3 regions of the Massilia haematophila genome follow, and region 1 is predicted to be linked to each of the others. Evidence: predicted binding sites of a transcription regulator. Region 1 holds the regulator's gene; each other region holds the start of a gene.
The links. Region 1 encodes sigma-54, which starts transcription at its own class of promoters, with help from an activator protein. Its sites were predicted from a motif close to TGGCANGNAANCTGCTTT; they were not measured.

Region 1 (3,272 bases):
TCGAGATCAACGGCACCGACATCTCCAGCCTGCCGATCCACCGGCGCGCGGTGCTGGGCCTGTCCTACCTGCCGCAGGAAGCTTCGGTGTTCCGCAAGCTCACCGTCGAGGACAACATCCGCGCCGTGCTGGAGCTGCAGCGCAACGACGACGGCAAGCCGCTCTCGAAGGACGCGATCAACGAGCGCCTCGATTCGCTGCTGGCCGAACTCCAGATCGAGAAGCTGCGCGAGAACCCGGCGCTGTCGCTGTCGGGCGGCGAGCGCCGCCGCGTCGAGATCGCGCGCGCGCTGGCCACCAATCCGCGCTTCGTGCTGCTCGACGAACCCTTCGCCGGGGTCGACCCGATCGCGGTGATCGAGATCCAGCGCATCGTGCGCTTCCTGAAGGAGCGCGGCATCGGCGTCCTGATCACCGACCACAACGTACGCGAGACGCTCGGCATCTGCGACCGCGCCTACATCATCAACCAGGGCGCCGTGCTGGCCTCGGGCCGCCCTGACGACATCATCGCCGACGAATCGGTGCGCCGCGTCTACCTGGGCGAGCACTTCCGCATGTAGCAATCGTAGCAATCACGAAGCGACAACCTGGCAGCAACAAGCGATGAAACAATCCCTGCAACTCCGGACTTCGCAGCACCTGGCGCTCACCCCGCAGCTTCAGCAATCGATCCGCCTGCTGCAGTTGTCGACGCTGGAACTGCACCAGGAAATCGAACAGATCCTGTCCGACAATCCCTTGCTCGAACGGCTCGACGATCCGCTCGACCACTCGGTGCGCCTGCTCGCCGACGGCGCCATCAACAGTGCGCCCGGCAGCGGCGAGGCGCCGGCCGCGCCCGGCGCGGAAGAGGGGGCCGCGAACGGCGAAGCGGTGGACGGTTTCGACGCCGCGGGCGCCGATGGCGAGCGCGATGCCGACCGCGGCGATGGCGACTGGGGCGAACCCGGACGTGGCGCCGGCAACGGCGAGGACGAGGATGGCCGCCCGCAGCTGGAAGCGGCCGGCGTCACGCTGCGCGAGCACCTGTCGGAACAGGTGCGGGTGACGGGACTGGGCATGCGCGACCGCGCGCTGGCCGAACTGGTGATCGACGCCATCGACGACAACGGCTACCTGGAAGAGCAGTTGGATGAGATCCACGCGCGCCTGCCCGAGGAGCTCGAGGTCGAGATGGACGAGCTGCGCTGCGCGCTGGCGCTGGTGCAAAGCCTCGATCCGGTGGGCGTGGGTGCGCGCAGCGCCGCCGAATGCCTGGCGCTGCAGATCCGCGCCATGCCTGGCGTGCCGCTGGTGACGCGGCGCATGGCCCTCAAGATCGTCGAGGGATATCTCACCTGGTTCGCGCAGCGCGAATTCAACAAACTGAAAAAGGCGCTCGACTGCGACGACGAAGACCTGCGCGAAGCCCAGGCTGTGATCCGCCAGTGCAATCCGCATCCCGGCGCGGCCTTCGCCTCGAGCACCTCGGACTACGTGGTTCCGGACGTAATTGTCCGGAAAACGAAGAACGGCTGGGGCGTGATGCTGAACCAGGACGTGATGCCGCGCCTGCGCGTGAACAACATGTACGCGGCCCTGCTCAAGCAGGGCAAGGGCGAAAGCCAGATGAGCGCGCAGCTGCAGGAAGCGAAGTGGCTGATCAAGAACATGCGCCAGCGCTTCGACACGATCCTGCGTGTATCGCAGGCAATCGTTGAGCGTCAGCGGAACTTTTTCAGCCATGGCGCGGTTGCCATGCGGCCCCTTGTGCTTCGTGAGATAGCTGATACACTAGGACTACACGAGAGCACAATTTCTCGTGTCACAACTCAGAAATTCATGCTGACCCCGCACGGCATGTTTGAGTTGAAGTATTTCTTCGGAAGCCACGTCGCCACCGAAGCGGGGGGCGAAGCGTCTTCGACGGCGATCCGGGCTCTCATCGCGCAACTGACAGGAGCAGAAGACCCCAAGAACCCATTATCCGATAGCAAGATCGCGGAAATGCTCGGTGAACAAGGAATGGTCATCGCACGCCGCACGGTTGCCAAGTACCGTGAAGCACTGAAAATTCCTCCCGTTAGTCTCCGCAAATCCTTGTAACGGCGGCACCCTCGCGCTTCCTTGTGGCGCGGCGCGGCAGCCGCCACATCTTCAAAGGAGTGTGTATGAATCTCACCATCAGCGGTCACCACCTCGACGTAACCCCCGCCATCCGTGAATACGTACAGAACAAGCTCGAACGCATTACCCGCCATTTCGATCAAGTGATCGACTCCCACGTGATCCTCGCGATCGACAATCTCACCGAAAAAGACAAAAGGCAGAAAGCCGAGATTAATGTGCGCATGTCCGGCAAGACCGTGCACGTGGAAAGCGTTGCGCAAGACCTGTACGCGGCGATCGACCTGTTGATGGACAGGCTGGATCGGCAGGTGATGAAATACAAAACCATCCTGCAGAATCATAGTCACGAGGCGCTCAAGCGCCGCCCTGAAGGCGGAGAGGCAGCCGTCGCCTGACAGGCCGGCAAGCACCGTCTGAACGAGGGCGCCCATGGCGCCCTTTTCATTTCCGGCATGTTCATTTCTTGCCGCGCCGTCAATACCCCAGTTGTCTCGTCCTTCGGTAGAATGCGTGTTTTTTCTACCACGGACCGACCATGACCGACTTCGTCCTGACCCGCGTTGCCAACGGCACCGGCACGATCACCCTCGACCGTCCGAAAGCATTGAACTCGTTATCGCTCGACATGGTGCGGCGCCTGACCGAGGTGCTGCTGGCCTGGCGCGACGACAGCAGGGTCGACGCGGTCGTGATCACCAGCAGCAGCGAAAAAGCCCTGTGCGCGGGCGGCGACATCCGCTTCTTCCACGAAGCCGGCCACGCCACGCCGATGGGCGGTAGCGCGCTGCTCGAGGATTTCTTCACCGAAGAATACGCCCTGAATCACCTGATTCACTTCTATCCGAAGCCTTATATCTCGGTCATGGACGGCGTCGTGATGGGCGGCGGCATGGGCATCGCCCAGGGCGGCCCGGACACCGGACTGCGCATCGTGACCGACCGCACCAAGATGGCCATGCCGGAAGTGAACATCGGCCTGTTCCCGGACGTCGGCGGCAGCCATTTCCTGTCGCATGCGCCTGGCCAGCTGGGCAACTACCTCGGTCTCACCGGCCTGACCATCGGCGCTGCGGATGCCTTGTATGTCGGCCTGGCGGACGTGCACGTCCCCGGCGCTCAGCTGGGCGCGTTGACGGCCTTGATCGCGTCGACGCCCGGCG
Region 2 (3,272 bases), 230 kb from region 1:
TCGCTCTCGAACGCGACCGCTGGCCGCCAGCTCGAATTCATGTGCGCGCTGCCGCTGTACCACATCTACGCGCTGACGGTCTGCGCCCTGCTCGGCATGCGCCTGGGCGGCATGAACGTCCTGATCCCGAACCCGCGCGACATGGACGGCTTCATCAAGGAACTGGGCAAGTACAAGATCAACGTCTTCCCGGCCGTGAACACCCTGTACAACGGCCTGGTCAATCAATCGACCTTCGCAAATCTCGACCATTCCAGCTACCTGGTCTGCCCGGGCGGCGGCATGGCCGTGCAGCAGGCGGTGGCCGACAAATGGCTGAAAATTACCGGCTGCCCGATCGTCGAGGGCTACGGCCTGTCCGAGACTTCGCCGGTGGTCACCGCCAACCGCTGCGACATCACCGATTTCACGGGCACCATCGGCCTGCCGCTGCCGTCGACCGAAGTGCTGATCCTCGGCGAAGCGGACCAACCTGTCCCGTTCGGCCAGTCCGGCGAAATCGCCGTGCGCGGCCCGCAGGTGATGGCTGGCTACTGGAAGCGCGACGACGAGACCGCCAAGGTCATGACGGCGGATGGTTTCCTGAAGACCGGCGACATCGGCATCATGGACGAGAAGGGCTACACCCGCATCGTCGACCGCAAGAAGGACATGATCATCGTCTCGGGCTTCAACGTCTACCCGAACGAAGTCGAGAACGTGGTCGCCTCGCACCCGGGCGTGCTGGAAGTGGCCTGCGTCGGCGTGCCGGATAAGCACTCGGGCGAAGCCGTGAAGCTGTACGTGGTGAAGAAGGACCCGAAGCTGACCGCCGAAGACCTGCTGCATTTCTGCAAGGACGAACTGACCGGCTACAAGCGTCCGCGCCACATCGAGTTCCGCGACACGCTGCCGAAGACCAACGTCGGCAAGATCCTGCGCCGCGAACTGCGGGACGAGAAGCAGACGGCTTGAGGAACGGTTGGAATAGGAAACGCAAAACCGGCACGGTGTGAGGACACCGTGCCGGTTTTTTTATGACGCTCCAGCTCGCGCCGGCGCCGGTCAGGCGGCGCGCTTCCTCCTGCGCAGGGCGACGCCGGCCAAGCCCAGGCCCAGCAGGGCCAGCGAGCCCGGCTCGGGAACGGCGTTCGCGTTGCCGGCGTCAAAGCTGATCTGGTAATCGAAATAATTAATCCAGTCGACCCAGTCGCCACCTGCCGGGTAATCGTCGCGGATGCTGAGGCCGATATTGCCGTCCGCGAGGATCGATGCCAGTTCCGCATCGGTCAGGGTGGCGGAGGTGGAGAAGGTGATGTTGTGGCCCGGTGCCGCATCGGTCGGGTGGTCCCAGCGATCGTCGTCGGTATTTCCGTTCAGCATCCAGCCGAGGTCCACGCTTTCCAGCATCAGGAGCAGGTTCGCATCGCTCTCGTCGAAGTCGCCATTGAAGGTGATCGAGATGACGCCGTTCGAGAACTTGTTGTAGGGCGCGATGGCCGTGCTGACGTCGACGTTGTCCGAGAGCGTCCAGAACGGCGGCAGGGAAGGCGATGCCAGGCTGCCACTGAAGGTCAGGGGCACGGCGCTGGCAGCGCCGGAAAGCAGGGCAAACGCGAACGGTACGGCAAATTTGATTTTCTTGAACATGGAATTCCCCAGTTGGATGCGTTAACGACTTATGGTTATTGTTGCGTTATCGAACTAGCAAGAAGAATGCCAGACCAGTGCCGAAACGCAAGCCTTTGTATTTACGGGGAAATTATTTCCTTACTTCACTCATTGCGCATTGCACTGTAAAGACAGTCGACAATCCACGGTCATCCCATCAAGGAAGGCGCATGGCGGCGCTGCGTAGTAGCGGATCGTCCTAGGCGCCTCGAACCCGGGCGACACCGGCGTCGACCCTGAAAGCGTCGAGGACCGACTGCGCCGTGCATGCATCGCGCACATCGTCGAGCGCCATGAACTGCGCCGTGCTCGCGGCCGGCGTCAGGTCGATCAGCATGTACCCGCGCCGGTCGCTGCGGCCATACAGGATGTGCGAATTGCGCTCGACGTTTTCCGCAGTGCGCGCCTGCGGCCGCGAGCTGGAGGTGACCGAGGTGCCACAGAACTCGGCCGCAACGATCGGGTTCGTTTTCGACACCGGCCGCGCGACATCGCGCCGTAGCTCGGCCGCGTAGAAGGTGTGGACGTCGCCCGAGAGCACCAGCGGATTGCGGGCGCGGCTTGTCGCCAGGGTGTCGAGCAGGCGCCGGCGCGCGGCCGGATAACCATCCCAGCCATCGGTCCAGAAGCGGCCATCGTCGGGCGAGCGCACCGGCACGCCGCTCGACTGCGCCATCAGGGTCTGCTGCGCCAGGATGTTCCAGCGCGCCCGCGACGACGACAAACCCTGCGCCAGCCAGGCTTCCTGCTCCAGCCCCAGCATTGTCCGCCGCGGATCGCGCAGCTCGGCGCAGGCGCGCGCCAGCACCACGTTCGAACCGCCGCGGCCGGGTTTCGAACAGGCGAGGGGAGAGCGGTACTGGCGGCTGTCGAGCAGGTGGAAGCGCGCCAGCCGGCCCCAGTCATGGCGCTGGAACATGCGCAGCGCGCCGAAACTGCGCGGTGCCGGCAGGCGCAGCGGCATGTGTTCATAGAATGCCTGGTAAGCCGCGGCGCGGCGTGCCGCGAAATCCGGCGCCAGCCGCTCGTCGACGTCGCCTGCGTAATCGTTGGCGACCTCATGGTCGTCCCAGGTCACGATCCAGGGCGCGGCGCGGTGCGCGGCCTGCAGGTCCGGGTCGCTCTTGTACTGCGCATAGCGGGCGCGGTAGTCGGCCAGCGTGAACGACTCGTGCGAGCGCACCGCGCGCGGCGGATGGCGCAGCTGGTAGGGTCCCCATTCATAGATGTAGTCGCCGAGGAAAGCGACCAGGTCGGGCGCGGCCTGGGCGATGTGGCGGTGCGCCGCATAGTGGCCGAATTCCCAGTGCTGGCAAGAGGCTACCGCCAGTTTCAGCCGGGTCGGCATGATGTCCATGGCGGGCGCGGTGCGCGTGCGGCCGACCGGACTGACCGCGTCGCCCAGCATGAAGCGATACCAGTACCAGCGGTCCGGCTTCAGGCCGGTCGCATCGACGTGCACGCTGTGGGCCAGGGCAGGGGAGGCGGTGGCGCTGCCTTTCGCTGCGATCTTGCGGAAGGCCTCGTCCTCGGCCACTTCCCAGCGCACGGTGAGGGCGAGCGGCGGCGCCGAGGCCGCGTCCAGCGGATCGGACAGGATGCGCGTCCACAGGATCACCGCG
Region 3 (3,272 bases), 210 kb from region 1:
AACTCGGGGATCATCGTTTCCTTGCTGAAGGTCGCAGCCATGCTGAACACGCCGCTGGCCGGATCGTAGATGCCGTTCAGGAAGGCGCGGTCGAAACCGCCGATGAAGGGGCTGCCGCCGGTGAAGGCCAGCGAGTAGCCGTACAGGCACCACAGCACGATGATCAGGGAGAAGATCATGAACACCTGCAGCAGCACCGACAGCATGTTCTTGGCGCGCACCAGGCCGCCGTAGAACAAGGCCAGGCCCGGGATCGACATCATGATCACCAGCAGCGTGGCGACGAACATCCAGGCGGTGTCGCCCTTGTTGATGGAAGGTGCGGCCATGGCCGGCAGGGCCAGGCCGAGGCCCAGCGCGGCTGCGAGAATCTTGCTCGTTATCGTTTTCATGGGGCTTCCCTTACAGTGCGTCGTTGCCGGTTTCGCCGGTACGGATACGGATGACCTGGTTGAGGTCGGACACGAAGATCTTGCCGTCGCCGATCTTGCCGGTGCGGGCGGCGCCCTGGATGGCGTCGATCACCTGGTCGATCACGGCGTCGTCGACGGCCGCTTCGATCTTGATTTTCGGCAGGAAGTCGACCACGTACTCGGCGCCGCGGTAGAGCTCGGTGTGGCCCTTCTGGCGGCCGAAGCCTTTCACTTCGGTCACCGTCATGCCCTGCACGTTGATCTCCGACAGGGCCTCGCGCACTTCGTCGAGCTTGAAGGGCTTGATGATGGCGGTAATCAGTTTCATGGTGTTGCCTCTTTCAGAAAGTTTTTGATACAGAAAACACGGCCGCCGACTTGCCGAGATTCTTGCCGCGCGGGCTCACATACGCGTCGGTGTTCGCCTTGACCCAGGCCAGCGAAGCGGTGGCGACGCCGAAGTCGTAGCTCAGGCCGACCTTGTAGTCGTTGTACGAGTAGTCGCCGTTGTTCTTCACGCGCTGGCGCCCCGCGTGCAGGTTCAGCACCAGCTTGTCGGCAACCGGGACGTTGGCGCCGATGTCGAGGTAGCCGCTGTTCTTGCTGTCGGCGGTGCCGAACAGGTTGCTGGTCGCATGCGAATACTTGACGTAGACCGGGCCATAGCCGAGCTGGCCGTAGAGCTCGAAGGTGTTGGCGTTGGTCGGCAGGCCGTTCGACGGATACACGTAGTACAGGCCGCCCACGTCGTAGCTGATGGCGTCGGTGAGCTGGCCGCGCTTGCCGGCATACAGGTCGACCTCGACGTTCGCGTCGCCGCCGGCATCGTCGATCCACTTGATGGTCGAGAGCCAGGTGCCGGCGTAGAAGCCGCTCGGCGTGTGGGTGTAGTCGGCGCCGCCCTGCAGGGCCGGTTCGAAGCGCGTCTGCGCCAGGCCGCGGTAGCGGTATTCGCTGGTGAGCGCGGCGTTGTAGCTCACCTGGTGTTCGGGCGCCGGCGCTTCCTGGGCCCGGGCCAGGCTGCCCCCTGCTGCCATCAGCGTGAACGCCGCCGCGCTTGCTGCCATCCTGCTTTTCATGACGATTCCCCTGTTATTGGAACAATGTGTTCGATGCGGTTTACAATCTGTGCGTCATTCGGCTTACCCTTCCTTTAGCAGAATGCGTGCCAGCTCGAGACGGCACCCGTGTGCTTGATTTTTCATACAGGTGCCACACTTCTGGTTCAATAAGTACAAACCGGTGCGTGCCCGTCGCAGCCGCGTCACGGCGCACCAAAGCAGGCCGCTGCACACCCGCTGCACACCATTTCGCACCAGCGTGGTGCAACGGCCGGAACACTAGGACAGATGGACATGAACAACTTCTTCAACGACTTGCAGGGCAAAATCAACCAGGCCATGGAAAGCTCGCCCGCCAAGGACATCGAACGCAACGTCAAGGCGATGATGACCCAGGGCTTTTCCAAGCTCGACCTGGTGACGCGCGAGGAATTCGACATCCAGGCCCAGGTGCTGGCCAAGACCCGCGCCAAGCTCGAGGCGCTCGAACTGCGCGTGGTCGAGCTGGAGGCTCGCCTGACGGCGCAGCCCGCAGCGGCAACCTCGGCGGCAACGTCGGCGGCCAAGCCAGCGCCGGCAGCCAGCGCCGACGTCCCGCTCGCCGGCGCCACCGACCCGGCCGCGCCGCACGTCATCATCGACAAGCCGTAAAGCCGGCGGCGGCATTCGGGTACGGAGACGCGGACCATGAATGCAGCCGACCAGTTGTCGATGCTCCCGCCGCAGGAAGTCTCGCTCGACGTCCTGCGCGAGAAATATGCAAAAGGCGACGAGACCTCGGTCGCCGACGTGCGCCGGCGCGTAGCCACGGCGCTGGCGGCGCTGGAAACGCCCGAGCGGCGCGCCGAATTCACCGAGCGCTTCCTGTGGGCCCAGGAACAGGGCTTCATCCCCGGCGGACGCATCAACTCCGCCGCCGGCCTGAACATCAAGGCCACCCTCATCAACTGCTTCGTGCAGCCGGTCGGCGATTCCGTCACGGGCGTCGAGGACGGCCTGCCCGGCATCTATACCGCGCTGGCGGAAGCGGCCGAGACCATGCGGCGCGGCGGCGGCGTCGGCTACGACTTCAGCGCGATCCGTCCCTTCGGCAGCCTGGTGCGCGGCACCCGCTCGCGCGCGTCCGGGCCGGTGTCGTACATGGAACTGTTCGACGCCTCGTGCAAGACGGTGGAATCGGCCGGCGCCCGGCGCGGCGCCCAGATGGGCGTGCTGCGCATCGACCACCCCGACATCGAAGCCTTCATCGCCGCCAAGGACCTGGGCGGCCTGTCGAACTTCAACATCTCGGTCGGCGTGAGCGACGCCTTCATGCGCGCGCTCGAAGCCGATGCGCCGTTCGCGCTGGTGCACCGCGCCGAGCCCGGCGAGGACGCCGTGGCGCAGGGAGCGTACCGGCGCGCGGATGGCCTGTGGGTGTACCGGGAAGTGCCGGCGCGCGCGCTGTGGGAAAAGATCATGCTGTCCACCTACGACCACGCCGAGCCGGGCGTGCTGTTCGTCGACCGCATGAACGAGGAAAACAACCTCTGGTACGCCGAAGAGCTGCGCGCCACCAATCCCTGCGGCGAGCAACCCCTGCCCGCCTACGGCTGCTGCGACCTGGGTTCGCTGAACCTCACCTGCTTCGTCGACGATCCGTTCGGCCCGGATGCCGCCTTCGACTTCGAACGCATGCGCGAGGTCGCCGCGGTGGCGGTGCGCATGCTCGACCTGGTGCTCGACGCCACCGAGTGGCCGCTGCCGCAGCAGGCCGCCGAGGCGCGCGCCAAGCGCCGTATTGGCCTGGGTTTCCTGG

Region 2: ACFOPH_RS20120 (PEP-CTERM sorting domain-containing protein) is a predicted target of sigma-54. The motif match lies at 1,684-1,701, and genes of this name have one in related genera.
Region 3: ACFOPH_RS22105 (TorF family putative porin) is a predicted target of sigma-54. The motif match lies at 1,567-1,584, and genes of this name have one in related genera.

Annotation. Positions count from the first base shown of each region.
Region 1 is NZ_JBHRVV010000001.1:4,770,581-4,773,852, forward strand. Features, by position in the region: gene lptB (LPS export ABC transporter ATP-binding protein) at 1-563, shown strand, start outside; gene ACFOPH_RS21150 (RNA polymerase factor sigma-54) at 607-2,088, shown strand; gene hpf (ribosome hibernation-promoting factor, HPF/YfiA family) at 2,154-2,507, shown strand; gene ACFOPH_RS21160 (enoyl-CoA hydratase/isomerase family protein) at 2,648-3,272, shown strand, end outside.
Region 2 is NZ_JBHRVV010000001.1:4,544,501-4,547,772, forward strand. Features, by position in the region: gene ACFOPH_RS20115 (long-chain-fatty-acid--CoA ligase) at 1-954, shown strand, start outside; gene ACFOPH_RS20120 (PEP-CTERM sorting domain-containing protein) at 1,045-1,629, opposite strand; gene ACFOPH_RS20125 (alkaline phosphatase D family protein) at 1,850-3,272, opposite strand, start outside.
Region 3 is NZ_JBHRVV010000001.1:4,980,331-4,983,602, reverse strand. Features, by position in the region: gene amt (ammonium transporter) at 1-392, opposite strand, end outside; gene glnK (P-II family nitrogen regulator) at 403-741, opposite strand; gene ACFOPH_RS22105 (TorF family putative porin) at 755-1,492, opposite strand; partial or broken gene ACFOPH_RS22100 (accessory factor UbiK family protein) at 1,763-1,993, shown strand; gene ACFOPH_RS22095 (adenosylcobalamin-dependent ribonucleoside-diphosphate reductase) at 2,162-3,272, shown strand, end outside.